DNA from 2 places in the Halomonas sp. 5021 genome. Region 2 is predicted to be linked to the other one. Evidence: riboswitches for the same ligand, from Rfam matches in the RefSeq annotation. Region 2 holds a riboswitch; the other holds the start of a gene.
What was found. A riboswitch is a leader RNA that binds a small molecule or an ion and turns the genes downstream of it on or off. The one in region 2 is predicted to bind thiamine pyrophosphate.

Region 1 (14,745 bases), on a different contig from region 2:
TTCAGGCCCAATAAGGGCGAAAATAGTGGCCAGAATGGCAAGTACCAATACCAGCGCACTGACACCAAGGTCCTGGGCCGACTCATGGATGACGTGTTTGAGTACATCAATACGCTCCATTACCTGTACTTCGCCCCAAAGGCCAATACTGGTGTAGTAGGAATATAGGCGGAAGGCCAGTGGCTCGCCTTCAGTGTCTTCAGGCAGGTCGATCATGTGCCAAGGCCAGCCGGCAAAATCCCCTCGCCCCTGGTCGTCAAATTCCCCGTACTGATAAATCAGCTCATCACCGAGGTAGGCCTGGCCAATGAGATTGATACTGGTGATATAAAGGACGGGGTCGTTCCAATCGCCCTCAGGCAATGTCGTGCGTAACCAAAGGTGCTGATGGCCCTCGCGACCCGGTGGGTTAGAGGGAGACATCGTTGATAGCCAGTCGGCGGATTCATCATCTAGCCACTCGGGCTCGCCATTAGCATCCCGGGGCGAGTCGCCCCAGCGGTATTCCCAGTCCATTAGCGGCTGAGGTGGAGCTGCCGCTTTGACGCCATTAGAGAGTGTCGCCAGCACAATGAGTGAGACGATCAGCAGAATAAAATGGCGTATGGCGAACCCACGGGGCAGCATGGCGAACGTCCTCGTTTTTTATAGCGGTCATTCTGCTGATTCAAGGCAACAACAATACTCACGACCTATGGTTGATGCAGCGTGATACGAGAGCTTAAGCGCTTTAGCCCATTTTAACCAAAAAGGACGCCAAGGCGATGCTGTTTCTTCAACGATCCCCCGGTGGGGTGATGTCAAAAAATACAAACGCAGATGCCAGTCAAGGATCTTTCTTAAAGTGGTTGCGAAAACTCTTTAATTTACAGGATGTTGCCCCGCCGGGATTTTATGCCCGTGTTCGAGTCAGCAAGGTAAGTGCTATTCTGCCTGCTTTAAAGTGGCGGAAATAAAGGAGAGCCACGTGTCGGGTATTGTTGTCTGGCTGGATATGGTGGGGGTGATCGTTTTTGCCTTGTCTGGCGTCGTCCTGGCATGTCGTTCGCGCATGGACCCGTTTGGCATGCTGGTGCTGGCCGCCGTCACGGGGATTGGCGGCGGCACGCTGCGCGACCTGGTGCTGGGCGTCAGGCCGGTTTTTTGGGTGGCCGATCCAACGTACCTGTGGGTCATTTTTGCCACCGTGGGCATCTCGCTGGTGGGGTTTCACTATATCCACCGCCTTTCACGCGGCTTTTTACCGATTGCGGACGCCTTTGGTCTGGCCTTGTTTACGGTGATTGGCGCCCACAAAGCGCTGTTGCTGGGGACATCCGGTGTTGTCGCCGTGTTGATGGGAATGATGACGGGGGTGGCCGGCGGCATGATCCGCGATGTGCTGGCCCAGCGGGTGCCGATGGTGCTACGCGAAGAAATCTACGCCACGGCGGCGATGGCGGGAGGCACGGTTTACGTACTACTGGACGCCCTTCAAGCGCCGCTTATCCTGACCATCGCCGCCTCGCTAAGCGTGACCCTTGGGTTGCGAATCGCGGCGATTCACTGGCATCTGGCGCTGCCGGTATTTGCCTGGGTAAGCGTAGCGCCCAAAACCGACGATGACGCGACGGCACCACTTTCCACGTCGCAAAAAGCCAAAGAGCGGGTCAGGATGATTCGCCGTGAGCGCAACCGTCGTTAAGGTTTGGGAAAACGCGTTGCCTCCCGCCAGCGCTCAAACCAGCGCCTGGGTTGAAATACTTTCAGGTCAGGCTCGCTGTCGATCAGCTCGACGCCTGTTCCCAGGGCACCAATGCGGGCATATAGCGCGCCATTGGCCTGTTTCTCAGCCAGGGTGACGTCGGCCAGCAGTAGAAGAGGCCCGCCGGTAAGCGTCAGGTCGTAAAGGCGAATACGCTCGCCGTCGATGTGTAGCTTCGCATCACCGTTGATATCACGCACGTTCAAGAGTCGGCCCAGCCAACCGCTTTCACGGGCGCGCGCCAAGAAGAGTCGGGCGAGTAAGCCGGTATCACGCATGCCAAGGCGGAGGTCACTGGTGAGATTGATTGGGTCGCGCCACTCGAGCAGTGCGTTATCCAGGCTCAGTTGCACCCACCACCCGGCATCCTGAGTTCCATCTGCGCTGTGACGAAACACGTTTTCCAGACGCAGAAACGAGTCATCGGCGTTAAAACGCCGTGCGTCCAGGTCACCTTCGTCAAGTTGCAGATGCAGCTCAACATCGCCCTTGAGACGCTGGTCAAGCAGCGCCAGGTCGGCGCCAAAGGCGCGCAGGTTGATCTCGCCCTCGGCGGTCAGTCCTTCCAGCAGCCATTCGCTGGTCAGGCTCGCCTGACCGCCTAATAGACGGATACCCGCCTCTTCGGGTAGATAGCGGTTATAGCGGGTGAAGTCGGGTACCTGAGTAATGGGCAGCGCGATACGCGTGGTGAAGTAGGCAGGCTCTGGCGATGCCAGCACCTCACTAAAACGGTCGGTCTGCGTCGTGAGAGCGAAGTGGCGCCCTTCAAGGTGAGGTTGGTCGTCATCCTGGCGCGTGAGTGTAAAGTGCGGTATGCCCAGCGAAAGCTGGGCGTGCTCGGCGCTATCCAACTGAGCCGTCAACTCGCCGCGCCCGGTGGCGAGGTAGTCTAAAAAGCCCACCTCAAGCTGGTTGGCGTTGACCCTGAGGCGAGTTGGGGCCAGCAGGCGGTCATCACGGAAAGCGCCCTCAGCGAATAGCTGGCCGTTGCCCGCAAGCCTTAACCCGTGAGCACTGGGCAGGAAGGCATTCAAAAAACCTAGCCGCTGCACACTGCCCTCCAGAGCAAATTCCCCGCTGACCCGATTTGCGTCATTAGTTTCGGCGCGCTGGAAGCGGCCTTCTCTGAGTAACAGGGTGCTCTGTAGCTGCTCTGTGGAAGCGTCCGTATCCGCGACTTGCCAACGCAAACGTGATCCGCTGATATCCAGTGCGGTGCCGTCGAGCGCTGCCTGACGAATCACCAGGGTGAGCTGGGCATTGCTTTCCAGCGTGCCTTTCTGTTCGCCGTGCTGCCATCGGGTGGTGAGTTGCTCACCGGCTAAATGGATATCGCCATGCATCTGCTGGGTGGTGATATCAAGCTGGCCGAGGCTGGTGGCCTGGCCATTGAGCAGCTGTAGCGGGGCAGGATCGGGCAAGACCGCGCTCAGGTAGGGTTGCAGAACGCTGATGTCTGGCAGGCGTGCGGATTGCCAGGTAAGCCGGGCGGTAGCGTCTTCTCGCGCTTGCACAGGATCAATCGGGCTGCGCGTGTTCAGGGTGATGGTGGCGTCCGTCAGCAGCGTTCGCTCATGGTGGCGCAGGGTTGCGCCGATGAACGTAAGCGTCGCCTCGATAGCCTCTTCGGGGGTTAGCTGGGCCGTCAGCGAGCCGCTTCCCTGAGCATTGATATCCAGCAGTTGAGCCGATAGTTCTGGCGCCTGAATCGACAACGAGGCACGGTGAGGTCGGGCGTCACGAAGCGTTACACTGGCTTCGATTTGCCCGTTTCCGTCAAGGCGAATACCCTGGCCGTCAAAGGTGCCTGCCAGGTATCGGTCAAGCATGTCCAGCCGGTTGACCTGGCCTTGTAGTTCAAGCGTGGCGCCCGTCGGCAGATCCAGCCGGTCCAGGCGCTGGTTGGGAATGCGGGCAGCAAGGCGGAGCTGGGTATCGTCGGCATAGGGCTGGCTGTCAGCCAGGACCACATCGTTTAACTGAGTGGAAAAGGTGAGCGCATCGCCTTCTGCTGCCAGGCGCACGTGCCCTTCGCCGACAGCGGTATGCAGCGACGGTGATGAATCAGGGGTTATCCAGCGCGGTGAGTCGCTTGAATGGGGCGTCAGGCGTTGCTCATCCATTGACAGACGCAGGACAGAGGCTGTCAATGTGAGCAGGCTGCCGGGCTGTAACGTGCCAGCGTCAAGCGCAAGCTCGCCTTTCAACGCACCGTTACCGTCAAGCGTCAGCCAGGGCAGCGCTTGCAGGTAAGGCATGAAAACGTCCCAGGCATCGGCTTGAGCATCGATTGTCAACTGCGCTGAAAGGGCGCCAAGCAAACTGGCAATAAGCTCATGGGGTGGGATGTTTGCGGTGGATACGCTTTCCAGAGTGGCATTGGCGTCTAACTGGATATCTCGGGCCAGGATGGCCTGGTCGCTTGGTCGCATCAAGCGCCCATGGTGGATATCCAACGACAGATGGGGCACGGCCAAGGCGTCACGACTGAACTGAGTGTCCTTGATCTTGAGCTGGCCCTCGGCTTCCAGCGCCATATCGCCAACGGTCAGGCGGCGAAGCCCGCTTGCCTCCAGCGCTTTGATATGCAGTTCGCCGCGCAGCAAACCGAGCAAGGACAACGAAAGGGTGGCTTGCCGGGCGTCAACGGTGACGGGCATTCGATCATCTTCAAGCGCGAGGTAGAGATTCTCGACCTCCCAGCGCCCAGGGTGCAGGCTCTGGGCAGTTGACCAGCGCACCTCGACGCCTTCGATTCTGGAAATCTGCTGCGGCAGCCACTGGCTGTTGAGCAACCAGGTACTGCCGATGAGCCAGACAAGCACTACCGTCAAAGCACTCAAGAGTGTGACAACCAAGATGCGGGATAGACGTTTTGAGCGGTGACGCGGGTTTGGCATACGGCTTCCTTGCAGATGACTCCTGCTGATCGACGTTTTATGGCATTATGCGCGTCGTAAGCCCGCCATCGACTTTTGATTTCAACGCTAAGCAGACAGCCAACGCCATGTTCAAGGAATTTTACACGCAGCGCGGAGAGTATGTGGTGATCTCCGCTGAGCAGGCCAGCCACTTCGCCAAGGGCGTCGCGGGGGACTACAACCCGATCCATAATCCGGATGCGCGGCGTTTCTGTGTGCCAGGGGACCTTCTTTTTGCGCTGGTGTTGGCAAAATTTGGTTTGTCACGGCACATGACGTTTCGTTTTACCAGCATGGTGGGCGCGGATACACCACTGTTGTTCAGCGAAGCTGAAAATGGCGAGCTTCACGTATGCGGTGAAGACGGTAAACATTATTTACAGGTTACCCGACGGGGGGAGTGGACCAACGATGCCTCGGTAGTAGAAGCGTTTGCCCGCTGCTACGTAGCGTTTTCGGGCAAGAATTTTCCCCACTACCTCAAGCCGCTCATGGAACAGCACGGGGTCATGTTCAACCCCAAGCGTCCATTGGTGATCTACGACAGCATGGGGTTTTCGCTGGAGCGTCTGAACGCGGTATCGCCGGGATTGACGCTCAGCGACTCGTCGCTGGATGTGCAGGGCAAGCGTGCCGATGCGTTACTCGAATTTGCCATTCAATCAGCGGGCGAGCCGGTTGGGGTAGGCTCCAAGAAGTTGGTCGTCAGCGGGCTATGCCCCTATGACGCCGATGAAATGGCGGCGATTGTGGAAGAGTTCTATCGGCTCAAGGCTGCCTATCTCGCATCAGTCGAGTAAGCAGGCAAGCCGGGTACGACGTTAGTGGCGATGGCTGCCCTCAACGCTTGGGGTAGGGTATTCTTGGCTTCTCATCATAATGCCGTGCCACGCGCAGGTTCCATGCAACAAGTACTGCGCAACAAGTACTGGGCAACAGGCACGACGCAAATTACAAGAGGCGCTACATGAACCATCGTAAACTGCTGACCCTTGCCATTACCGCGACTACGCTGGCGGCAGCGTCACTCAGCACTCAGGCACGCGACTTTCGTTTAGGACTGATTACCCCCGCCCAGCATCTCTGGTCGACCGAAGCGGAAGCCTTTGCCGACACCTTGCATGAGCGCTCTGATGGCGAGCATAGCGTATCGGTTTTCCCTGCCCAGCAACTGGGTAACGAAGCGCAGATGGTGCAGCAGTTGCAAAGCGGTGCGCTGGACATGGCTTTCCTGACCATTGCCGAAATCTCCAATCGGATTCCCGACTTTGGCGCGCTTTATGCGCCTTATCTGGTTGATGACGTCAACCACGCTGCTCGCTTGCTGCGTTCAGACGCTGCTGGCGAGCTGCTGGACCTGATGCCGGAAGGTGTCGGTCTGGTTGGCGTTGGTTACGGTATGGTGGGCATGCGTCAGGTGCTCAGCCGTGACCCTATCGAGAGTGCTGATGACCTGGAAGGCCTGCGCCTGCGGATTACCCCATTTGAGCCAATCCGTGATTTCTATACGGCAACCGGTGCGGCCCCAGCGCCCATGCCGCTGTTGGAAGTGTACGATGCCCTGGCCAACGGTCAGGTAGATGCCATCGATATGGATTTCGACTCTATTCTGATTCTAAAATTCTACGAGCAGGCCGATAACCTGCTGATCTCCAATCACATGATGTTCCCCATGGTGGGGGTGGTGTCCGGGCGTGTATGGCGGGAGCTATCCGAAGAAGACCGTGAACTGATCGACACGACCATGGCCGAGCATCTGGAGAATGTACTGGTAGGCTTTGAGGAAAAAGACGCCGCTCAGGAAGAAGAGATCCGTGCGCTGGATATCAATATCGTCGAAGCGGATGCTGAGTTTTTCGCCGATGCGATTGCCGAGTGGGAAGATATCTGGGCACCCAAGGCGCCGATGCTGGAAACCCTGCGCGAGGAAGCCGATCGCCTGCGCGAGTAAACCGCCGACAAGCCAACCACTCGACCACTGACGAGGACCATCCACGATCATGTTGCAACGCCTTTCCTCGGGGCTTGCCCGCTTTGAAGAAACCGCCGCTGCCGCTCTGGCCGCGGCGGTGACGTGTTTGATCCTGATCAATATTGCCTTTCGTGTACTGGGTAACCCGCTTTATTGGATAAGTGAGTTATCCATTTACGCGATGATCTGGATGACGTTCCTGATTGCTGGCGCAGTATTCAAGCGTCGCCAGGGAGTGGCGGTGACTCTGCTGAGCGATGTGCTGCCCCGCGCCGGGCGAAAACTGATCGTCCTCTGGGTGGATGCCATGGTGCTGGTGTTTGCCCTGCTGCTCGTTTGGCTTTGCTGGCGCTGGTATCAGCCCTTCATGCTCGCCCAACTAGGCTTCGACACCGGCGCGTTTCAGGGGCAGACCTTCAACTTCATATACGCCGAGAACACCTCAACGCTGGGCGTGAAGAAGTTCTGGGTTTGGTTGATCGTGCCGTGGTTTGCGCTATCGCTCTCCCTGCATGGGCTGGCCAACGTCTGGCAGTCCGTCACCCAGTGGCGCCGCCCTGACGACGAACCGACGGTCGAGACCTTACGATGATGCGGGTGGAGCGCTTATGACGATTGCCGTGTTTGTACTGCTACTGATCAGTGCCGTGCCGATTGCCCTGGTGCTCGCACTGACGGCGATGGTGTATATCTATGTGTCGGGCAATAGCGTGCTGTTCGAGTCTTACCCGCAGCAATTATTCAGCGCCATCGAGAGCTATGGGCTGCTGGCGATCCCGCTATTCATGCTGGCTGGAGAGCTGATGAACGAAGGCGGTCTCACCCGACGTTTGATCGCCCTGGCACGAATTCTGGTGGGCGGTTTCCGTGGAGGCCTGGCATATATCAACCTGGTCGCCAACATGATGATGGCGGCCATTATCGGCTCGGCGGCGTCGCAAATCGCTATCATGTCCCGCGCCATGGTGCCCGCCATGGAAGAGGAAGGCTACGATACGCCGTACAGCGCGGCGATTACCGCGGCAGGTGGCCTGCTGTCGCCGATCATCCCGCCCTCGATGCTGTTTGTGCTGTTCGGGGTGATGGCCCAGGTACCTATCGCCGAGATGTTTATTGCCGGGTTGTTGCCGGGGTTACTGCTGGGGGCAAGTTTCTTTATCGTGATCGCGCTGGTCGGCTTGGTGCAGCAATACCCCAAAGGCCAGTGGCCCAGTCGCCGTCAGGCGGTGCACGATGCGCTTTGGGGGCTGCCAGCAATGCTGATTCCGGTGATTATTATCGGCGGCATTCTGTGGGGCATTGCCACACCCACCGAGTCGGCGGCGTTGGCCTCGCTTGCGGCCTTGATCATGGGGCGTTTTGTGTATGGCGAACTACGTCTGGTTCAAATGCCCCAAGTGCTCAAACGCACGGCGGTCAATGCCGGTTTGGTCATCATGCTGATTGCCGCCGCTGGCGTATTTGGCTGGGTGGTGATCTACGAGCAGTTGCCACAGATGGCGGCCGAGTGGATCGCAGCCCTTACTGCCAATCCCTTCATTTTCCTGCTCATGGTGATTGGCGCACTGTTGCTGGTGGGCATGGTCATCGACGGTATCGCCGCGCTGATTCTTGTGGTGCCGATCCTGATGCCGATTGCCGAGACGCAATTTGCCATCAGCCCTTATCAATTTGGCGTCGTGGTATGTCTGACCTTGGTATTGGGGCTGTTAACGCCCCCTGTTGGTGCCGGGCTGTTTATCGCTTCTTCGATGACCGGCGCACCACCGCTGAAAATCTTCCGTGCACTGCTGCCGTTTTTGCTGGCAACCCTGGTCACGCTGGTGCTGCTCGCATGGCTGCCGTGGCTGACCAACGGGCTGATCCAGCGATAACAAACCGCTGCAAAACGATGTTCCTGGTGCTGTTTCGCTGGTACGTGTTCTGCTGGCGCATTGCCAGCAGCACGTCGTGATGGAAAGGCTAATTGACGCCGCGCGCGAGATTCTGTTTACTCGTGCAATAGTGCGTTTACGTTTACGTCAACTTTCTAACACAATGACAACAGGAGCAACGCCATGCCCACTCGCGATATCCCCATGTTTATCGATGGTCAGCCCGTCATGTCCCAGAGCCAGGAATGGCGTGATGTGGTGAATCCCGCTACCCAGGAAGTCGTCGCTCGCGTGCCTTTCTGCACCGCCGACGAAGTCGAGCGCGCCATTGCCAGCGCTGAAATGGCCTTCAAGGAGTGGCGCAAGGTACCGCTGGGTAAACGGATGCGCATCATGCTCAAGCTACAGGCGCTGATTCGCGAGCACACCCCAGAGTTGGCGGCGTTGATTACAGAAGAGCACGGCAAAACCCTGCCGGATGCTGAAGGCGAGGTTGGGCGCGGACTGGAGGTGGTCGAGCATGCCTGCTCCATTACCTCACTCCAGTTGGGGGAACTGGCCAATAATGCCGCCAACGAGGTCGATGTCTACACCATGCACCATCCGCTGGGTGTCGGGGCGGGCATTACTGCTTTCAACTTCCCGATCATGCTGCCCTGTTTCATGTTCCCGCTGGCCATTGCGACCGGTAATACCTTCGTGCTGAAACCCTCGGAGCAGGATCCCAGCTCGACCATGCGCCTGGTGGAGCTTGCCCACGAAGCGGGCATTCCGGCGGGCGTATTGAATGTGGTTCACGGTGGCCCCGAGGTGGCGAACCAGATTGCCGATCATCAGGCGATCAAGGCGCTGTCGTTCATTGGCTCATCCCACGTAGGCTCGCTGCTGTATAACCGCGCCGCCGCGGCGGGTAAACGCATGCAGGCGATGATGGGCGCCAAGAACCATTGCGTGGTCATGCCCGATGCCAATCGCAGTCAGGCGATCGACAGCCTGCTGGGCTCTGCCTTTGGGGCGGCCGGGCAGCGTTGCATGGCCAACTCGGTGGTGGTCCTGGTGGGGGAAGCCCGTGAATGGCTCGACGATATTGTGGAAGGCGCTCGTGGCATGAAAGTCGGGCCTGGCACCCAGCGTGACGCTGACCTGGGCCCGCTGGTATCCCCTCAGGCCAAGGAGCGCGTCGAGCGTTTGATTGGCGCAGGTGAAAAAGAGGGCGCCAGATTAATGGTCGACGGGCGAGGCTGCTCGGTTGATGGCTATCCGGAAGGTAATTTTGTCGGGCCGACGTTATTTGCCGACGTGACGGCAGACATGTCCATCTACCGGGAAGAGATCTTTGGCCCGGTACTCTGCGTGGTCAGCGTGGCAACCCTGGATGATGCCATCGCGTTCATCAATGCCAACCCCAACGGCAATGGCACCTCGATCTTTACCAACTCCGGCTGGGTGGCGCGGCGCTTTGAAAACGATATCGATGTGGGGCAGATCGGCATCAACGTACCGATCCCGGTGCCGGTGGCCTATTTCAGCTTTACCGGTTCGCGAGGCTCGAAGCTTGGTGACCTGGGTCCCAACGGCAAGCAGGCGATTGCTTTCTGGACCCAGACCAAGACCGTGACAGCACGCTGGTTTGAGCCGGAAAACGTCTCCAGCGGTATCAATAGCACCATCTCACTTGGCTGATGTCACTCGCCAAACGATATTTCCCTCGGCCTGAATGGGCCGAGGGAACGTCAATGCGAGGACTAAAAATCCTGGAACAGCGGTAAACTCTCCTCCAGCAGCCGTTCAATCGGATCAAGCTGACTCTCGTGCAGTACCAGCATTGAAGGCTCGCTGGCAAAATGCTTGCCGGTTGGCACCAGCAGTGCAAACTCGCCTTCTTCAAGATGAAATTCGTGAATCTCGCGCAGCCCTTGGGCGGTATAGCACTGGGTGCAGCGGTACGCTTCGTCCTCGCCGTATACCAGGCGGTGGTACATCTTGAACAGCGTATAGAGTGCCAAACCGCCTTCAAAAGCAGGCCAGCGGGCCGGAATAGTGCGCGTTTCTTCATCCAGCGTTTGCCCGTCTGCCTCGGCATTGGCGATCGCATCGTCTAGCGGGCTGGCCAGCAGGTCATCACGTGCGGCCGGAAGGGCGACGTTGTCTTTTGAAGCCTGAGTAAAGGTGCTGACTGCGCGTTTAAAATCAGCCACGTTGTGAATGGCGTAGTCGGCATGCTGCAAGTCATCCGGCTCGAAACCGCCGTTCTCCCAGCCATGGATGACTCTCAACGTCATCAAGCCACGCTCCATGGGGCGTGCCAACAGCAAGTAAAGCGCAATATGCAGATGTAACTGTCGCTCATCCGTATCGTTTTCAAACGCATTGTAAGGGTCAGCAAACAAGGCGTGGAGCCTGCCCGGCGTATGTTCCTTGGCTTCTGTATAGCGCATTAGAGATTTCCCGTTGAGCGAACCGTGTCGCTCTGGGCGCACGGTTTCTATAACGTTATTAGAGCACCTACGGAGTATGGCGAGCGATGACGCGGATTGAAAGCCCTCGGTCGTGTGAAGCACCGAGTGCTTGCGCGTTATGGCATGCGCGCGCCACTTTACGTTGGTGCGATTCTCGTTGAGAATAATACCTGTTCATAACGATCTTTCACACACTGTCGCCAGGGGGGCCTCGAAGAGGCTGAGAGTGCGCTTGCGCTGACCCTGGAACCTGATCCGGATGATACCGGCGGAGGAAGTGCGACATGCCCTACCTGACATCAGCTGCGCTTGCCGCGGCACTTGGCGTTTTCATCATCCTTGGCCTGCGGGCTCGCTGGGCCGGTGGCACGGTCGATGATTACATTACGGCCCGCAATTCCCAGTCCGGAGCGACCCTCGGACTATCGTTTCTTGCCTCCGGGATGGGGGCATGGATTCTGTTTGCCCCGCCGGAAATCGGCGCCTTTGTTGGCCCCGTGGCGCTTGCGGGTTATGCCATCGGTTCGGCATTGCCATTTATCGTATTGGGCCTTTATGGGCCGGCCATCCGCCGCGCACTGCCCGAAGGCAGAAGCATCGCCGAGTTTGCCCAGGCATGCTATGGCACCAGCGTGCGGCGCTGGGTGTCACTGGTGTCAGTGGCCTATATGGCCTGCTTTCTCGCTGCAGAGCTGACGGCGATTGGTGCGATTACCGCATTACTTTCCGATGTGCCGCCCGCTTTGGTTGTCCTCGGTGTCGCTTTGAGCACGCTTGCCTATACCGTGCTTGGCGGGCTGAGGGCGAGCCTTGCCACCGACCGTTGGCAGGCCTGGCTGTTGATCGCTCTGCTGCTTATCGTCAGCAGTGTTGCCTTCACCTATTTACCCGCCATGCCAGACGTATCGTCGATGCCGAGTGCCCCATTGGGCGACGCGCTGAGTGTAGCGGTGACACTGGTCATTGCTGTCACCGCGGCTAACCTTTTCCACCAGGGTTACTGGCAGCGAGTGTGGGCCGCGCAGGATTCACGCAGTCTGGGCCAGGGGGCCTGGCTGGGGGGTGGCATGACCGTCGCTGTGGTGATGGTCATCGGCGGCCTGGGGATGCTTGCCGCGATGAGTGGCGTTGCGCTGGGTGAGCCGCCCATCCCGTTTTTTGCTCTGCTGGGAAATGCGCCGTCGTGGCTCGCCATGCTGGCCCTGGTGCTGGCGGTGACACTGGTGGCGTCCAGTGTCGATACGCTACAGAACGCGATTGCCTCGCTGATAGTCTCCCAGCATGAGCAGCAGGGCAGGTCGCTGACCACGGCGCGCTGGTGGACCGTTGTGCTGATGGTGCCGGTGGTGATCATCGCCCTTCAGGGGCTTTCCGTATTGCGGCTATTCCTGATCGCCGACTTGCTGTGTGCCGCGATTGTCGTACCGGTATTGCTGGGGCTATGGAAGCGGATGTCCACCGCGGCTGCGATTGGCGGCGGTATTGCAGGGCTTTTAGGCGCCGTGTTACCCGGCTGGCTGGCCAGTGGTAGCCTTGTAGCGGGTCTCATGGCGGCGACTTTCCCTGCTGGTATTCCCACGCTGGGTCCTTTCCTCGGTGCGTTATGTGCTTCTACACTGGTAAGTGTTAGCTGGGCGAAAGTGGTTGGTCATCGGGCATCTTGGGCAAAGCATGGCTGATCACGTTATGATGGTTGGTTATCGTCTACCGTCATGGGCCACAGTCAATGAACTACCCTATTCTTCCCGACGAAGAGGCTCGGCTGGCGGCGCTTTACGAATTGGCGCTGCTGGACACGCCGGAAGAACCCGCATTCGACCGGGTGACGCGTCTGGTCACCCAATTACTGAATGTACCGACCTCGACCGTCACGCTGATTGACGCCAAGCGGCAATGGATAAAATCTCGTGTGGGAACTGAGCTTCGTGAAACATCACGTAGCGTGGCTTTCTGCGCCCATACCATTGCGGAATCTGCGCCGCTGATTGTTGAAGATACCCGAGAAGATCCGCGTTTTGCCGATAATCCGCTGGTGACCGTGCCAGGCGGAGTGCGTTTTTACGCGGGTATTCCGCTGCGCACATCAAAGGGGTTGGCGTTGGGGTCGCTGTGTGCCGTGGACACTAGGCCACGTCGGCTTAGCGACGCCGAGATCAACGCGCTTAAAGACCTTGGATCGATTGTTACTGATGAAATTCACCTGCGTGAGCGGTTCCTGTTTGAAAAGCAGCGCCGGGAAGCATCCCAGTCATCTCTCGAAGCGCTGCACCTGGATCTTGAAAACCAGATTGAGCGGCGCACCCGAGAGCTGAACCTGGTGATCGAGTCGGCCTATGATGCCTATATCAGCATTGACGATAACGCCGTTGTGCTGGACTGGAATCGAGCCGCGACGACGATGTTTGGCTGGACGCGCAGGGAAGCACTGGCGCGCTCCATTGAGCATTTGATCTTTCCTGATGGCATGCCGGAAGGCGACCAGCAGACGCCCGTCACCTACTACGCGGCACGTCGTGACGGCAGCTCATTGCCGGTGGAAATGCGCATCAAGTCGCTCGATATAGAGGGACGCAGGCAGCGCAGCCTGTTTCTCCACGATGTTACCGAGCGCATACAGCTCGAGCGCCTGCGCGATCTTGAAGCCCGTGAAGACGCACTTACCCAACTGCCCAACAGGCGGGCCCTGGATGAGCGGTTGCCAGAGGCGATGGCGCGCACCCGGCGCCAGCAAACGGCTCTTGCGGTGCTGTTCATGGATCTCGATGGGTTCAAGGCCGTCAATGATCTGCATGGCCATGCAGCCGGTGACGAACTGCTGCGTGAAATCGCCAAACGTCTAAGCGCCGCCGTGCGTGAAACCGACTACGTAGCCCGCTGGGCCGGAGATGAGTTTGTCGTGCTGCTGGAAAACATCGCCCTCGATGCCGCCGAGCGGCTTGCCCGGCAGTTGATTGATACCCTCGAGCAGCCCGTACAGCTGCAGGAGGCGGAGGTGCATGTCAGCGCCAGCATTGGCGTGGCGCTCTATAAGCCAGACGTAAGTGAAACGGCACTGGAACTGCTCAAACGCGCCGACGTTGCCATGTATAACGCCAAACATGCCGGTAAAGCACAGGCCTGTATGGCTGACGCGCCCGCATGAAGGTGTCTGCCAAAACGTCATCAGTTAACCATCAGGGACGATCATGATTCGGACGCTGTTAACGACCCCCGAAGGTGAAGTACACGAAGGCGACGCAAAGCTCATCGACCTGTGGCGACAAACCCCGGGCAGTCATATCTGGGTGGATATGCAAGGCGAAAGCCAAGCCGTCGAGCAGCGCTTTTTGGAAGACTTTGAATGCCACCCGATGGCCATTCAGGATGCGCATAAAGAGCGCCATCCACCCAAAATCGAAGAGTTCGATCACCACACACTGATCATTTACCGCGGTATCTCCTCGTTTGATGCCCAGTTGAACTTCGTGCCCCAGCAAGTGAGCTTTTTTGTCGGTGAGCGCTTCCTGGTCACCCTTCACCCGGGCGAAGCGTTAAGCATCAAGCGTCTGTTCAATGAGCAGGGCAGTGCACTACTGGCTCACTCCCCAGAGCATGTGGCACTGCGGGTGATGTACCTGTCGGCCGGGTATTACATCGATAGCCTGCTGGAATTCGAAGTGGCGCTCAGCGATCTGGAAGATGAACTGCTGGATAACGGCAATGACGTATTGATGCGGCGTATAACCGCCTACCGCTCGCGGCTGGTGAAAATGCGTCGAATCTTCAGCTACCA
Region 2 (14,745 bases):
ATATGACTCAGTGATGAAGAAGTCCAACCTGAAAGGCTACGGTAGTGGCGGCATCATGCGCTAAGGCGCCTGCCGTCCGTATTGGAGAGAACGATGAAAGTTCGAGCTTCCGTAAAGAAAATGTGCCGTAACTGCAAGATTATTCGTCGCAATGGCGCAGTCCGCGTCATCTGCATCGAACCGCGGCACAAGCAGCGCCAGGGTTAATTTCCTGGTCTGTATTAAGCGGGTGCCGGCATACCCCTTGCCTTCGGGTGTACAAAGGGGGTATGCTGTTGCGCCTTTTAAAGATGATTAACGAGCAAGCCGCTCAAATTTCGGAGTAAGCTGATGGCCCGTATTGCAGGCGTCAATATCCCGGACAACAAGCATGCGGCGATCTCGCTGACCTATATCTTCGGGATTGGCCGTACACGTGCAGAGCACATCTGTGTTGCTGCCGGTATCGCGCCGACTGCCAAGATCCAGGACCTGTCTTCTGAAGAAGTCGACACCCTGCGTTCTGAAGTTGGTAAGTACACCGTAGAGGGCGACCTTCGTCGTGATGTCACGCTTAACATTAAGCGTCTCATGGACTTAGGTTGTTTCCGTGGTCTGCGTCATCGTCGTAGTCTTCCGCTGCGTGGTCAGCGGACTAAGACTAACGCGCGTACCCGTAAGGGCCCGCGTAAGCCGATCCGCAAATAACACGCACGTTCTGGCGTAAAGACAGGAATAGACATCAACATGGCTAACCCGCGTAGTAACCGTAAAAAGGTTAAAAAGCAGGTAGTGGATGCCGTAGCGCATATCCATGCCTCTTTTAACAACACGATCGTGACGATCACAGACCGCCAGGGCAACGCTCTGTCATGGGCGACTGCCGGTGGTTCGGGTTTTCGTGGTTCTCGCAAGAGCACCCCGTTCGCTGCTCAAGTGGCAAGTGAACGTGCAGCAACTGCTGCAGCCGAGTATGGTGTGAAAAACGTAGACGTGCTGGTCAAAGGCCCAGGTCCCGGTCGTGAATCCGCCGTGCGCGCACTGAATGCCGCCGGCTTCCGCGTGCAAAGCATTATCGACGCGACGCCCATCCCCCATAATGGCTGCCGTCCGCCGAAGAAACGCCGCGTTTAAGGAGACAGATTCATGGCTCGTTATATTGGACCGAAGTGCAAACTGTCTCGTCGTGAAGGCACCGACCTCTTTTTGAAGAGTGGTGTGACTCCCTTCGAGAAAAAGTGTAAATCCGAGCAGATTCCGGGTGTACACGGCCAGCGCCGTCAACGTCTTTCAGACTACGGCTTGCAGCTTCGCGAGAAGCAAAAAGTACGTCGTATGTACGGCGTACTCGAAAAACAGTTCCGTAACTACTACAAAGAAGCCGCTCGCCTGAAAGGCGCGACCGGTGAAGTATTGTTGCAGTTGCTCGAATCCCGACTGGATAACGTCGTCTACCGTATGGGCTTCGGCTCGACTCGCTCTGAAGCGCGTCAGCTGGTCAGCCACAAGGCGATTAGCGTGAACGGTCGCAGCGTTAACATAGCTTCCTATCAAGTGAAGCCGGGCGACGTTGTTTCCATTCGCGAAAAGGCGAAGAACCAGGCTCGCATTCAAAACGCGTTGTCCATTGCGGCCAACCGTGGTGATGTGGCGTGGATCGAAACCGACGCCAAGAAGATGGAAGGCACTTTCAAGGCTCTGCCTGAACGCGGTGACCTGTCTGCCGACATCAACGAAAACCTGATCGTCGAGCTGTACTCCAAGTAAGCAGTTTTCTGTTTCTTGTCGACCTGGTGCCGGTTTAAGGCCAGCACCAGGTCGTACCGAGTACCAAGTATCCGTTTGGCAGCCTGAAAGGTGTTCATATGCAGCGTTCAGTGACAGAGTTTCTCCGTCCTCGTGACATCAAGGTCGAAGAAATCAGCGCACATCATGCCAAGATCGTACTCGAACCGTTCGAGCGCGGCTTTGGCCACACCCTGGGGAATGCACTGCGTCGCATTCTGCTTTCATCCATGCCCGGCTGTGCCGTGGTAGAGGCTGAGATTGCGGGTGTCGAGCACGAATATAGTGCTCTCGAAGGGGTGCAGGAAGATGTCATTGAAATCCTCCTGAACTTGAAAGATGTTGCGATCAAGATGCACAGCCGCGATGAGGCGGTGCTCTCGCTGAACAAGCAGGGCCCAGCCGTCGTCACCGCTGGCGACATTGCACTTGATCATAGCGTCGAAATCGTCAACCCGGACCACGTCATTGCACACGTCAATGAAGGTGCCGAGCTGAAGATTCAGCTTAAGGTAGCACTGGGTCGTGGCTACGAACCGGCTGACGCTCGTGGCTCTGATGAAGAGTCTCGTGCCATTGGCCGCCTGCAGCTGGATGCTACCTTCAGCCCTGTCCGCCGAGTTTCCTACGCGGTCGAAGCTGCTCGTGTCGAACAGCGGACCGACCTCGATAAGCTGATTATCGATCTGGAAACCGACGGTACTCTGGATCCGGAAGAGGCTATCCGCCGCAGTGCGACCATCCTGCAAGAGCAGCTGGCCGCCTTCGTCGACCTGGAAGCAGATAAAGAGCAGGAAGTCGAAGAGGAAGAGGATCACGTTGATCCGATCCTATTGCGCCCCGTAGACGATCTTGAGTTGACCGTTCGCAGCGCGAACTGCCTGAAAGCCGAGAATATCTATTATATCGGTGATCTGATTCAGCGCACTGAAGTTGAGCTGTTGAAGACCCCGAACCTCGGTAAAAAGTCCTTGAATGAAATCAAGGATGTATTGGCGGCGCGCGGCTTGTCCCTCGGCATGCGGTTGGAAAATTGGCCGCCGGCTAGCCTGAAGGACGACAAGGCCTCCGCGTGAGTGTCGACTCGAGTCCCAGTTTGGTAAGGAATTACAACCATGCGTCATCGTAAGAGTGGTCGTCATCTGAATCGTACCAGCTCGCATCGGCAGGCCATGTTCAAGAACATGTCTGTCTCGCTGGTCGAACATGAAGTTATCAAGACAACCCTGCCCAAAGCCAAGGAGCTGCGTCGCGTCATTGAGCCGCTGATCACCTTGTCTAAGCAGGATAGCGTTGCCAACCGCCGTTTGGCATTTGCCCGCACGCGCTCCAAAGAAGCCGTCGGCAAACTGTTCAACGAGTTGGGTCCGCGTTACGCCGAGCGTCCGGGCGGTTATGTCCGTATTCTCAAGTGCGGTTATCGTACCGGCGACAATGCGCCCATGGCATTCGTTGAGCTTGTCGATCGTCCGGTGGTTGAAGAGGCCGTTGCAGAAGAGTAATTCCCTTTTGCTACACCTCGTCAACGCCAAAACCGACCCCTTGTGGGTCGGTTTTTTTATGGTGCCGATTAGCCAGTTCAACGTATATACTCAATGCATTAGCCTGAAGTTAAGGCCACTATCACGGCGCTGTTATAAAACAAAATGTCAGGGGGACGTATGATAGCGAGACAATGTCGGCGAGCCGTATCCATCAGAGCAGTATCGTTGTTGATAGGGGTATTGTTCATTGTCATGGCTCTACCCCTGCAAGCGGCTAACCCACGCTATGCGGGGATGGTCGTCGACCTTGATCAAGGTGAAGTACTGTATTCGGAAAATGCGGATGCTCGCCGTTACCCTGCCTCGCTGACCAAGGTCATGACCCTCTATCTGGCCTTTGAAGCGCTAGAAGAAGGGCGATTGCAGCTGGACCAACCGCTGCCGGTGTCGTCCCAGGCGGCGTCCATGCCTGCAACAAAGTTATGGCTTTCCCCCGGCAGCTCGATTCTGGTCGATGAAGCAATTCGTGCGCTCGCTGTCCGCTCGGCCAATGACGTAGCGGTCGTCATGGCAGAGGCGTTGGGGGGTAGCGAACGTCGCTTTGCCCAGTTGATGACGGAAAAAGCCCGCGAACTGGGAATGCGCCATACCACCTTCCGCAATGCCTCGGGGCTTCCCGATGATCGGCAGGTCACCACGGCGCGCGACATGGTCACCCTTGCGGTACGTGTAATGCGGGATTTCCCCGAGTACTATCACTATTTTGGTCTTCAGGCGTTCACTTACCGCGGCACTCGGCACACCAGTCACAACCGACTGGTACGTGACTACCCCGGGGCCGATGGCTTGAAAACCGGTTTTATACGTGCTTCAGGCTTCAACGTGATTACCACGGCCAAGCGCGGTGACCGGCGCTTGATGGCTATTGTGATGGGCGGATTTACCGCTCAGTCCCGGGATAAGCACATGGCAAATCTGCTGGATCGGGGCTTTGCCCGGGCAGCCCTCCTAGATAAGTCGAACTGGTTGGCCGACCTTGAATTTTCTGAAGAATACATGGCCTTTTCCCCAGCTCCTTCTCATACGCCCGCGCCGTCGCCGACGCCAACACCCGCACCGGTCGAATCTTCACCCGTCGTCGCGTCTTACTCGCCTGAAACGGCGCCATTTGAACCGCCGGGCGTGGCAGCACAAGCTCCAGAACCACAAACGGATCCCTTGCAGGCCTTTATCGACCGCGAGCGTGCTATGGCATCTCGTGCCGCAGGTGGCTGGGGTATTCAAGTAGGCGCTTTCAGTCAGGAAGATCAAGCCCAGCGCTATGCACGTGAAGCTGCCGCGTACTTGCCACGTGACCTCGATGGTCAAGTGGCGATAGACGACACCTCCGTAGGTCAGAACCCGATATTTCGTGCCCGGCTGATGGCGCTGGAAGAACAACAGGCACATCAGGCATGCGAACAGCTGCGCTCGCGGGGAATGGACTGTATGGTCGTTAACGCCAGCCTGTAGCATTGAAAAGAGCCCAAAACCCTGCCAAAGGCTCTTTGGCGGGGTTTTTACTTTTCAGGTCATCAATTCGAGCTAGGGAATAAAAGGAGACGGCGGTGACGACGTCGCTGAAAGGCATACTTTGCATGTGTACGGGGGTGCTGTTCCTGGCACTGGGGGACGCCGTCTCCAAGTGGCTAGGCGAGGTGCACTCACCACTGCAGATCATCTTCTTTAGGGCGCTGATCTCGCTACCGCTGATTGCCCTGCTTGCCCACTTTGCTGGCGGCTTGCGCAAGTTACGGACCCGGCGACCGGGGGTGCACCTGCTACGCGGCTTGATCTATACCGCTACCATGGTCTGTTTCGTATGGGGTTTGACGCTATTACCGCTGGCTGAAGCCACGGCGATAGCCTTTGTCGCGCCGCTGTTTGTCACCGTGCTGTCGGTGCCGTTGCTGGGAGAACGTATTGAACCTCCGGTGCTTATTGCCTCACTGGTGGGGTTTGTCGGAGTGCTGATTATTGTTCGCCCTAACAGTGATGCCTTTCAACTGGGCGCCGTGGTGTTGGTGGGAGCGGCGCTGTTCTATGCCCTGATGATGATTACCGCACGCCGCTACGGGGGCCGTGAGCACCTTTGGGCGATGCTTTTCTACATGACCTCTGTGCCCTTGGTGGTGACGGGGCTGACCTTGCCTTGGGTTTGGCAGACGCCGCTGCCCTGGCACTGGCTGGGCTTTTTGGCGTCTGGCGTTCTGGGGGTAGGTGCGACGGCGTTTATTACCCTGGCATTTCGCTTCGCTCCCGCGGCGATAGCCGCCCCGTTTGATTACACCGCCATGCTCTGGGCAGTGCTGCTCGGTTGGTGGTTCTGGGGCGAACTGCCGGACCTCTGGGTATGGGTGGGCAGTGCCTTGATCATGGCGAGCGGCCTGGCGATTGCCTATCACGACCGTCGAACGACGTTAAAGCGGCGCCCAACGGCCTAGTACCGACTCTTAACGCCGGAAGGCGCGAGCCGCTGCCTCAGGGTCGGGCTGCCCGCAAATCGCCGAGATGACCGCTAGCCCGTCAGCGCCTGCCCTCCGTATTGCGCTCACGTGGCTGGCATTCAGCCCGCCGATGGCCACGCTGGGTATCGGGCAATCCTTGATCAAGGAGGCGAGACCGCCAAAGCCAATCGGTTGGGCGTGATCCGCTTTGCTGGGGGTGGCAAAGATCGGCCCGATGCCGACGTAGTCAAGCTGATCAATGGGCGCGTCATGCAGTTGCTCAACGGTGTTGATCGAGAGCCCCAATATGGCCTTTGGCCCCATCGCAGCCCGGGCCTGGCGAACCGTCGCATCGCTCTGACCCACATGCAGCCCATCGGCCTGACTGGCAAGTGCCACCTCAAGGCGGTCGTTGATGATCAACGCCACCCCAGTGCCTGCCAGCAGGGCTTTCAAACGTCGTGCCTGGTCGATCATCTGTGCATCGCTTGCCTGTTTGTCGCGCAGTTGCACCATGCTGACGCCGCCGCGGACCGCCTCGCTGACGGTATGCTCAAGACCATGGTGCTGGCAAAGGGTCGCGTCGGTGACCAGATAGAGCGACAGATCAAAGGGCATCGCTGACCTCCCGCTGGGCAAAGCGGTTAAGCTCATCAGGTGTCAGTTGGTAAAGCGCGTCCAACAAGGCAACGTAAAAGCTGCCGGGCCCCCTGGCAGCCTTGCCAGCACGCTCCCCGGCTGCCGCAAAGCACGCCACGGCGGCACTGCTGGCATTCAGCGGCGCGTCCGGATTGGTGGCGACAAACGCGGCGACCAGGGCGCTAAGCCCACAGCCCAAGGTCGTGACGCGGGGCATCAAAGGGTGGCCGCCATTGATCGAGTAGCAGACTCGTCCGTCGGTGACCCTGTCCCGCTCACCGGTCATGGCCACAATACACTGTTGCCGCTCGGCAAGTGCCATGGCGGCCGTTATGGCATCGTCGGTAGACGCGGTGGCATCAACCCCCCTGCCCTGGTGGGCCAGCCCATTGAGCGACAGTATTTCAGAGGCGTTGCCACGGATGACGCTGGGCTTAAGGGCCAACAGGTCGGCGCAGACCGTCTGGCGATAACGGGTCGCACCGACGGCGACGGGATCCAGTACCCAGGGCGTGCTGTTCTCGCGAGCCGTGCGCGCGGCAAGCAGCATGGCCTCCGCCCAGGGTGATGAAAGCGTCCCGATGTTGACCGACAGTGCATCGGCAAGCGCGGCGAACTCAGCGACTTCCTGGGTGGCATGCAGCATGGCAGGTGACGCCCCGGTGGCCAGCAGCAGATTGGCGGTGCTGTTCATCGCGACATAATTGGTGATGCAGTGAATAAGCGGGGTGGTATCGCGCAGCGTCATCAAGCTGTCGCCAAATGTGGTCATGAAATCCTCCCGGCAGGGAGGTGGTGACAGGGCACCACGACTCCCTACGCCGGTATTAGCCGGTTCAGGTTATAAGGGTGCTTCTCAGCCCGTTCAGTGACGAGCGCCCCTGTCGTGATCATACTATCCGTGCCTTAGGTGGGTCTGTAAAGCGTTGGATAGGCTCGTTTAACGAAACGAGATGCGTGTTCCGTAGGTGAGCATTTCATCGGGCGTCATGGCTTTCCCCTCAACACCGATCATTTCGTCGCCACACTGATCGGCAAAGGTAAGCACGCCATGGGTCAAGCCCAATTCACCCAGAGTATCGCGGATTTCGCCAGTGCCCAGGAAGGTGCTGACGTGCCCTTGGGCATTGGATAAATCAGAAACCCCGTTGGCATGGTGAAAGCGCACCTTATAGATGCCATCCATTGATTCAACTTCCACAATCGGCGAGAAGCCGTTGCGGAGCGCCTGGGAAAGCTGCTTCAAGGTGATGTGATCGCCAAGGGTCATATCGATCGAGGTCATGACCTACTCCTGTTGGATACCCTTCCGGTGGGGATCAACTGATGGGGTGTATAAAATTTATAATGGAAGTGTAGGATGTTTGCACAGAATATCCAAGACGCAACCCTATCAATGCACGGCATCCAGGGCGTGTTGGCGCAAGGTTTCGAGGCCGATGATGTCGAGGGTTTTCTGGTTAGTGGCGGATAAGACGACAGGGGGCGCCAAGCCCACCTCGGCGGCTTCCAGCCAGCGTGATGCGCACAGGCACCAACGGTCACCGGGCCGCAGGCCAGGAAAGCCAAATTCAGGCCGCGGCGTTACCAGGTCGTTACCTTGTGCCAGTGAAAAGGCCAGAAACTCCTCCGTCAGCATGGCGCACACAGAGTGGACGCCCATATCATCCGCCCCCACGCGACAGAATCCATCGCGGTAAAAGCCGGTTTTGGGGTCATGGCAGCACGGGGTGAGCGGTTCACCCAGGACATTGAGATCGCGGGCCATAAGGCCTCCTTAGCGCAAGGACTGGTATTTTGTCAGACTGCCCTCATGATGAAATGACAGACAACGATCATTCTGGTGCGCCATGAGGGCGAGTCACGATGGTTGGTAAAGGCTGTTGGTAACAGATAGTTGGTACAGACAGTTGCTGAAGACTGCCAGCCAGGACTCTACAGCCTTGTACAAAGTAACCGAAACGTCAAAGGAGATAGTGCATGTCATTTCAAGGTGAGCAGCATCCAGGGGTTGCCCCGACGCCCAAGCAAACCCAGGGATTCCGTTTGAACCACACCATGTTGCGGGTCAAGGACCCCGAGCGTGCGCTGGCGTTTTATTCACAGGTGTTTGGTATGCAAGTGATGCGTCGACTTGATTTTGAAGAAATGCAATTTTCACTCTACTTTCTGGCCAATCTGGAAGACGGTGATCAGGTCCCTGAAGAGACGCAGGCAAGAACCGCCTGGACGTTTAGTCAAAAGGGGCTTTTAGAGCTGACCCACAACTGGGGCACAGAAAACCAGGACGGCTTTGCCTACCACGATGGCAACGCCGAGCCCCAGGGGTTTGGTCATATCTGCTTTAGCGTGCCCGATCTGGCGGCGGCCCAGGCGTGGTTCGACGAGCACGACGTCACCTTTGTCAAGCGTGCCGATCAGGGCAAGATGCAAGACGTGATTTTCGTCAAAGACCCCGATGGCTACTGGATTGAAGTGATTCAAGCGGATCTGATGGCCGGCAAGGGCGATTAGCATGGCGCATTTGCTGTTTCGCCTGTGCCATGTGACCGACGAAGAGGCCATGGAAGTCCGCCAGTTGCTCGATGCCCATGGCCTGGATACTTACGAGACACAGGCTGGTTTCTTCCGGTTGGGCGTGGATGCCATCTGGCTGCGTGACCTAAGTCAACTTGAGGATGCCAACGCGCTACTGGCCGAGTATCAGGCCGAGCGCCAGGCGCGGGCCAGGCAAGAACACAACGAAGCCCTCGCACGGGGTGATGCGCCCACCTTATGGCAGCGTTTTAGTGCCCACCCCGTGCAAATCACGCTGGTGGGCGTGGCCATCGTATTGCTGGTGGCGTTAACGCTGCTGCCCTTTCTGGCCCTAGGCTGAATCGTCCTGCACCGGCGGTAGGTGGCCGCGCTTGAGGTACATCTGCACGCCATTTTTCCCGGCAGTGAGGGTCAGCGCCATGCCGCTGGGGTAGCGGCACCAGCTACCAGCGGTGTATTCCCGGTCGCCGTCGCTCAAGGCGCCCTCCAGCACGAAAAACTCCAGCCCGCCGGTCAGCACCGGATACTCAATGGCCTGGCCAGCCTCCCAGTGTTCCAGGCTGACCCGCTCCTGTTTGAAGGTGTGCAGCATCTTGTAGCTGATGCCGGGGCGACGGTCCGGCTGCCAGGGCAGGCGGTGGGCGGGGACGGCAAGCTGTAGCTCATCGTTCTGGTCGAACTGGTGCAGCTTGACCAGTATCAACGCGCCCTCATCGCCAATTTGCGGCGTGTGGGCGGTACCGATGGGGTTTCTCAAGTAGCTACCGGCGGCATAGCGACCATACTCGTCGGCAAACACACCCTCCAGCACTAAAATCTCTTCGCCACCACCGTGGATATGCGGGTCAAACTGGCTATTCGGCGCGTATCGCACGAGGCTGGTGGCGCGCGCGACTTCGTCGCCAATACGGTCAAGCATCATCCGTTCGACGCCAGCACTGGGCGAGGCCACCCAGCGGTAATCTTCCGGTGTCACACAGGCAAAGCGGGTAAAGTCGGCGTTTAAACGCATGGGGCTGACTCTTGCAGGCAAAGGAAGTGGTGCTAGTCTCCTTATCGACAGCGAAAAATGCAACTTTCGCTGACACTGTTCCTGTACTCAGTGCCCGTCGGTCAACGCGGTAAGGAGTTGATGAGCCACCTTGATGCGCGCCTGATTGGGGTAATTACGGTTTGCCAGCATCACGATACCGATCTGCTCGCTGGGCACAAAGACCACATAGCCGCCAAAGCCATTGGTGGAGCCCGTCTTGTTGTAGAGCGCCTGCTGCCTGGGGGGCTGTGGTGGGCTTAAGCGGCTGACGGGGTTGGCGTCGAGTATCATCTCAAGCGAGTTGCCCTGGACAAGCTTATCAAGGGGGACCGGGTAGGGGTAGCTTTCCCAGCCCAGCCCCTGGGTCATGTTGCCGACTTCAAAGTAACCGGCGCGCGTAGTCGCCATGGCCTGGCTGAGTGATCCATCAAGCCCGGCACCGTCCATATTCGCTTCTACAAACGCCAGTACGTCTGCCGCGGTCGATTTCAAACCGTAGGCCTGGGCATCCAGCATGCCCGGGTTCACCCTGATCGGCTCGTCGTCTTGAGAGTAACCGTAGGCGTAATGCGGCTGTTGCGGGTCAGGTACCTGGTAATAGCTGTTCTCAAGGCCCAACGGTGTGAGCAGGTCTTCCTGCATCAGCGTCTCGAACCGCTTGCCAAGGCGTTGCGCGGCAAGATAACCGAACAGGCCCATACTCGGGTTGGAGTAGAGCCGGTGGCTACCGGGCGGTGATTCAGGCTGCCACTGGCGATAATAGTCCACCATCGCCGCTTCATCTTGCACCGCTTCCGGAAACTGGAGAGGCAGCTCACCTGCCGTGTAGGTACCCAGTTCCAGCAGGGTGATCTCATCGAAAGCGCTGCCTTCAAGGGCCGGCAAGTGCTGGCTGGCCGAATCAGTAAGCGACAGGTCGCCATTGGATGCCGCATAAGCCGCAAGCGTAGCGGTGAACACCTTGCTGATGGACCCAAGCTCGAACAGCGTCTCTTCGGTGACCGGCGTTTCTGCTTCCAGGTCGGCAACGCCATAATTAAAGTAATACGGCTGGCCGTTGATGCTCAGCGCAACGGACATCCCGGGAATACGATACTCGGCCATGAGCGGAGCGATCGTGTCGTTGACCAGCGCCTCGATGTTTGCGTTATCAGCGTCTTCCAATGCCCAGGCAGTGCTGCCAATCAGAAGAGAACCTGTCATGATAAGGCCGGTTTTTGCTGCTAACATCCTGCACATACATGGCTCCTGTTGCAGTGGTGAAACAAGGTGAGTGTCAGTTGGCCGGGCGCAATCGCCCGGCGGTGCGAGCGTGAAAGTCGCTAATATAGGGTGAGCGGGTGAGTACGACAAACAGCGATATTTTGCCTAAGCCATTAGAAAAATTAGGGGGTCTGGATGGCGCGTTCTTATCTGCCGCTAAACGCGTTGCGTGCCTTTGAGGCGTCGGCGCGGCATTTGAGTTTTACCCAGGCAGCGGATGAGCTCTGTGTTACCCAGGCGGCCGTTAGCCACCAGGTCAAGCTGCTTGAAAGTCATTTGAAGGTACCGCTATTTAAACGTCTGCCCCGAGGGCTGATGTTGACGCAAGAAGGCGAGCGCTTGTTGCCGGTGCTGAACAGTGCCTTTGACCAGATGGGGCATACCCTGGACCGGATAGGCGAGAGCGGTTACCGGGAAGTGATACATGTGGGCGTAGTGGGGACCTTTGCCGTCGGCTGGCTATTGCCACGTCTGGATGATTTTCAGCAGCAGTACCCGTTTATCGACCTGCGCCTTTCCACTCATAACAATCGCGCCGAGCTGGCCGCCGAGGGCCTCGACTTTGCGATCCGCTTTGGTAGCGGGGCTTGGCACGGTACCGCCGCGCAGCCCTTGATGCCAGCGTCGCTATCGGTAATGTGCATTCCAGAGATTGCTGCCCGGCTCAACACGCCAGCCGATGTGCTGGGCGAGACATGGCTACGTTCCTATCGCGCTGATGAGTGGACCGAGTGGCTATTGGCGGCGGGGTTGCCCAGCAGCTATCCGATGTCGAAAAGCATCGTTTTCGACTCATCCATCGCCATGGTGGAAGCGGCCTTGCAAGGGGCGGGAATGGCGTTGGCGCCACCCTTGATGTTCCCCCGTCAACTGAGCAGTGGCGCACTGGTACAGCCGTTTAACACCGCCGTCAGTTTGGGCGGCTACTGGCTGACGCGCCTGCAGACACGCACCGAAACCCACGCCATGACGTGTTTCCGAGCATGGCTGCTCAAGGCAGCCAAGGCCTGAGCAGCGCTTTTAGGTCCGGCTCGATTAGTGGCTATGCTCGCTGTGGTCGTGAGAATGACCGTGATCTTCGTGGTCAGTCTCTTCATGACCGGGTTTGGCTAACGCATCGTGGAGCGTTTTGGCATTGTGACGCATCATGCCTAAGTAAGTACTTGCTTCGCCCTCGCTGCTCAGCGCATCGGCGTATAGTGTGCCAGCCACGCTCAGACCGGTTTCTTCCGCTAACTGATCAAGTACCGACTGATTGGTCATGTTTTCGTGGAACAGCGCCTCGACGTTCTCTTCTTCAATAACATCGATGAGCTCGGCCATGCTGGCGCCGCTCGGGTCGGCTTCCGTGGACAGCCCTACCGGTGACAGGAAACGCACGCCGTAGGCATTGGCAAAGTAGCCAAACGAATCGTGGCCGGTAATCACGCTGGTAGAATCAGGAATTTCTTCGATCAGCGCGCGGATTTCTTCATCAGCCGTTCGGATATCGGTCAGATAGCGCTCGGCATTGGCCTGATAAGCCTCGCGATTGTCGCCATCGGCTTCGATCAATCCATCGCGGATGTTCTCGACGTAGGTTTCCGCACGGGCCAGATCCTGCCAGGCGTGGGGGTCGTCATCGCCATGGGCGTGTTCGGCGTTCTCGCCGGGGCCATCGTGGTCCTGAGCATCATGACCATGTTCGTCGTGGCCATGCTCATCGTGCTCATGCTCGTCGTGATCATCTTGACCTGCCTGGGCCAGTGGCTTGATGCCTTGGGTCGCGGTGACCAACGCGCCGGTGTAATCGCTGGCGTCGATCAAGCGCTCCATCCAGCCTTCAAACAGTAGCCCGTTGAACACCACCAGGTCCGCATCGGCCAGCGCTCGCGCGTCACCCGGGCTCGGGCTATACATGTGCGCATCACCGTCTGGGCCGACCAGCGAGGTCACGTCCACGTGCTCGCCGCCGACCTGCTCGACCATGTCGGCAAGAATCGAAAAGCTGGTGACCACTTGCACGCGTTCAGACGCCATGGCGGCGGGTAGCGCCAGCAGCGCAGACACGCCAACCAGCCAGCGGGAGAAAGGTAACGGCGACATAAAGGCTCCTTGTAAAGGTGAACGGGCAAGGCCCGATGATCAAGCGCTTGGCTCGGCCGAGAGGGGCGCGGTTTTGCGCCGCCAGCGGGCTGCCAAGCTGTGATAGCGACCGAAAAGGGCAGAGAGCAGATAGCCAATGCCGGCCAGCAGAATGATGCTCGGCCCGGACGGAATATCGAGATGGAACGACAGCAGTAGCCCGCCGGTACTGGAAATCATGGCAAGCGACACGGCAATGCCGATCAACCCCTCCAGGCGCTTGCTCCAAAACCGTGCCGAGGTGGCGGGCAGCATCATCAAGCCTACTGCCATCAGTGTCCCCAGGGTCTGAAACCCGGCGGTCAGGTTGAGCACCAGCAGGCCCAGAAACACGCTGTGTACCCAGCCGCTTCGGCGGCTCTGGCCGCGCAGGAACAGCGGGTCCAGGCATTCCACTACCAGGGCGCGGAAAATCACCGCCAGAGTCAGCACGATCAGCGTGCTCATCCCGGCGATCAGTAGCAGTGCGGTGGAGTTGATCGCCAGAATGGAGCCGAACAGCACGTGGGTGAGGTCGACACTGCTACCGCCGATCGAAATCAGCATAACGCCCGCCGCCAGCGAAATAATGAAAAAGCTGGCCATGGCAGCGTCTTCGCGCTGGCCGCCCATTTTGGACACGGCCCCGGCAAGCAATGCCACCATGACACCAAACAGCACGCCGCCGATGCTCATCACCGGCAGCGAAAACCCGGCCAGCAGAAAGCCCAGCGCCACCCCCGGCAGAATCGCGTGGGCCATGGCATCGCCAATCAGGCTCATGCCACGTAGTACCAGGAACACCCCCAGCGTAGGTGCCGCCAGTGACAGCGCCAGACCGCCGACCACCGCGCGGCGCATAAAGCCGTAATCGAAAGGCGCGATAATCCAGGCATCAAGCAGAGCCAGCATGTCGACCTCCCACGGTGAACGGCACCACTTCTGCCGGGGCGTGTTGGTGCGTCAGGGCGCCGGGCGATACCCAGCGACCGTGACCGCCATTGAGCATCAATACCTCGTCGGCCAGGCGGCGCAGGTGGTCCATATCGTGCAGCACCAGAATCAGGGTGGCCCCGTCATCGGCCATCTGGCGCAAAATGCGGATCAGGATATCCACCGTCTCGCTATCCACGTTGGCAAACGGCTCGTCGAGTAGTAACAGCTCGGCTTCCTGCATCAGGGTACGGCCAATCAAGGCGCGCTGGCGCTGGCCGCCGGAAAGCTCGCCCAGCGGGCGGTGCGCCAGATGAGAAATGCCCAGCCGCGCCATGATCTCGCGGCCCTTGCGGTAATGCGACGCACAGTAGCCTTTCAGCGCCCCATGGCTCGGCCAGCTGCCGGTCATGACCAGCTCTTCCACGCTCATCGGAAAGGTCAGATCCAACGCCAGCTGCTGGGGCAGCCAGGCCCGGCGTTCTTTCGGCACGGTGCACAC

Region 1: another riboswitch for thiamine pyrophosphate. It lies ahead of R3F64_RS14140 (sodium:solute symporter family transporter); the one in region 2 lies ahead of thiM (hydroxyethylthiazole kinase).

What each region holds. Positions count from the first base shown of each region.
Region 1 covers NZ_JAXOVU010000009.1:37,858-52,602, forward strand. Annotated here, with positions in the region: gene R3F64_RS14095 (GGDEF domain-containing protein) at 1-627, opposite strand, end outside; gene R3F64_RS14100 (trimeric intracellular cation channel family protein) at 968-1,684, shown strand; gene R3F64_RS14105 (hypothetical protein) at 1,681-4,647, opposite strand; gene R3F64_RS14110 (DUF3581 family protein) at 4,755-5,468, shown strand; gene R3F64_RS14115 (TRAP transporter substrate-binding protein) at 5,636-6,619, shown strand; gene R3F64_RS14120 (TRAP transporter small permease) at 6,669-7,232, shown strand; gene R3F64_RS14125 (TRAP transporter large permease) at 7,249-8,514, shown strand; gene R3F64_RS14130 (CoA-acylating methylmalonate-semialdehyde dehydrogenase) at 8,698-10,197, shown strand; gene R3F64_RS14135 (hypothetical protein) at 10,260-10,952, opposite strand; TPP riboswitch at 11,166-11,268, shown strand; gene R3F64_RS14140 (sodium:solute symporter family transporter) at 11,258-12,652, shown strand; gene R3F64_RS14145 (diguanylate cyclase domain-containing protein) at 12,700-14,115, shown strand; gene R3F64_RS14150 (magnesium transporter CorA family protein) at 14,159-14,745, shown strand, end outside.
Region 2 covers NZ_JAXOVU010000004.1:118,595-133,339, forward strand. Annotated here, with positions in the region: gene secY (preprotein translocase subunit SecY) at 1-64, shown strand, start outside; gene rpmJ (50S ribosomal protein L36) at 94-207, shown strand; gene rpsM (30S ribosomal protein S13) at 331-687, shown strand; gene rpsK (30S ribosomal protein S11) at 727-1,113, shown strand; gene rpsD (30S ribosomal protein S4) at 1,126-1,746, shown strand; gene R3F64_RS09180 (DNA-directed RNA polymerase subunit alpha) at 1,845-2,840, shown strand; gene rplQ (50S ribosomal protein L17) at 2,880-3,266, shown strand; gene R3F64_RS09190 (D-alanyl-D-alanine carboxypeptidase) at 3,501-4,760, shown strand; gene R3F64_RS09195 (DMT family transporter) at 4,856-5,731, shown strand; gene thiE (thiamine phosphate synthase) at 5,741-6,352, opposite strand; gene thiM (hydroxyethylthiazole kinase) at 6,342-7,145, opposite strand; TPP riboswitch at 7,170-7,266, opposite strand; gene R3F64_RS09210 (hypothetical protein) at 7,314-7,658, opposite strand; gene R3F64_RS09215 (DUF2237 family protein) at 7,767-8,141, opposite strand; gene gloA (lactoylglutathione lyase) at 8,354-8,887, shown strand; gene R3F64_RS09225 (DUF6164 family protein) at 8,889-9,251, shown strand; gene R3F64_RS09230 (cupin domain-containing protein) at 9,243-9,923, opposite strand; gene ampC (class C beta-lactamase) at 10,011-11,174, opposite strand; gene R3F64_RS09240 (LysR family transcriptional regulator) at 11,343-12,218, shown strand; gene R3F64_RS09245 (metal ABC transporter solute-binding protein, Zn/Mn family) at 12,243-13,292, opposite strand; gene R3F64_RS09250 (metal ABC transporter permease) at 13,332-14,222, opposite strand; gene R3F64_RS09255 (metal ABC transporter ATP-binding protein) at 14,206-14,745, opposite strand, start outside.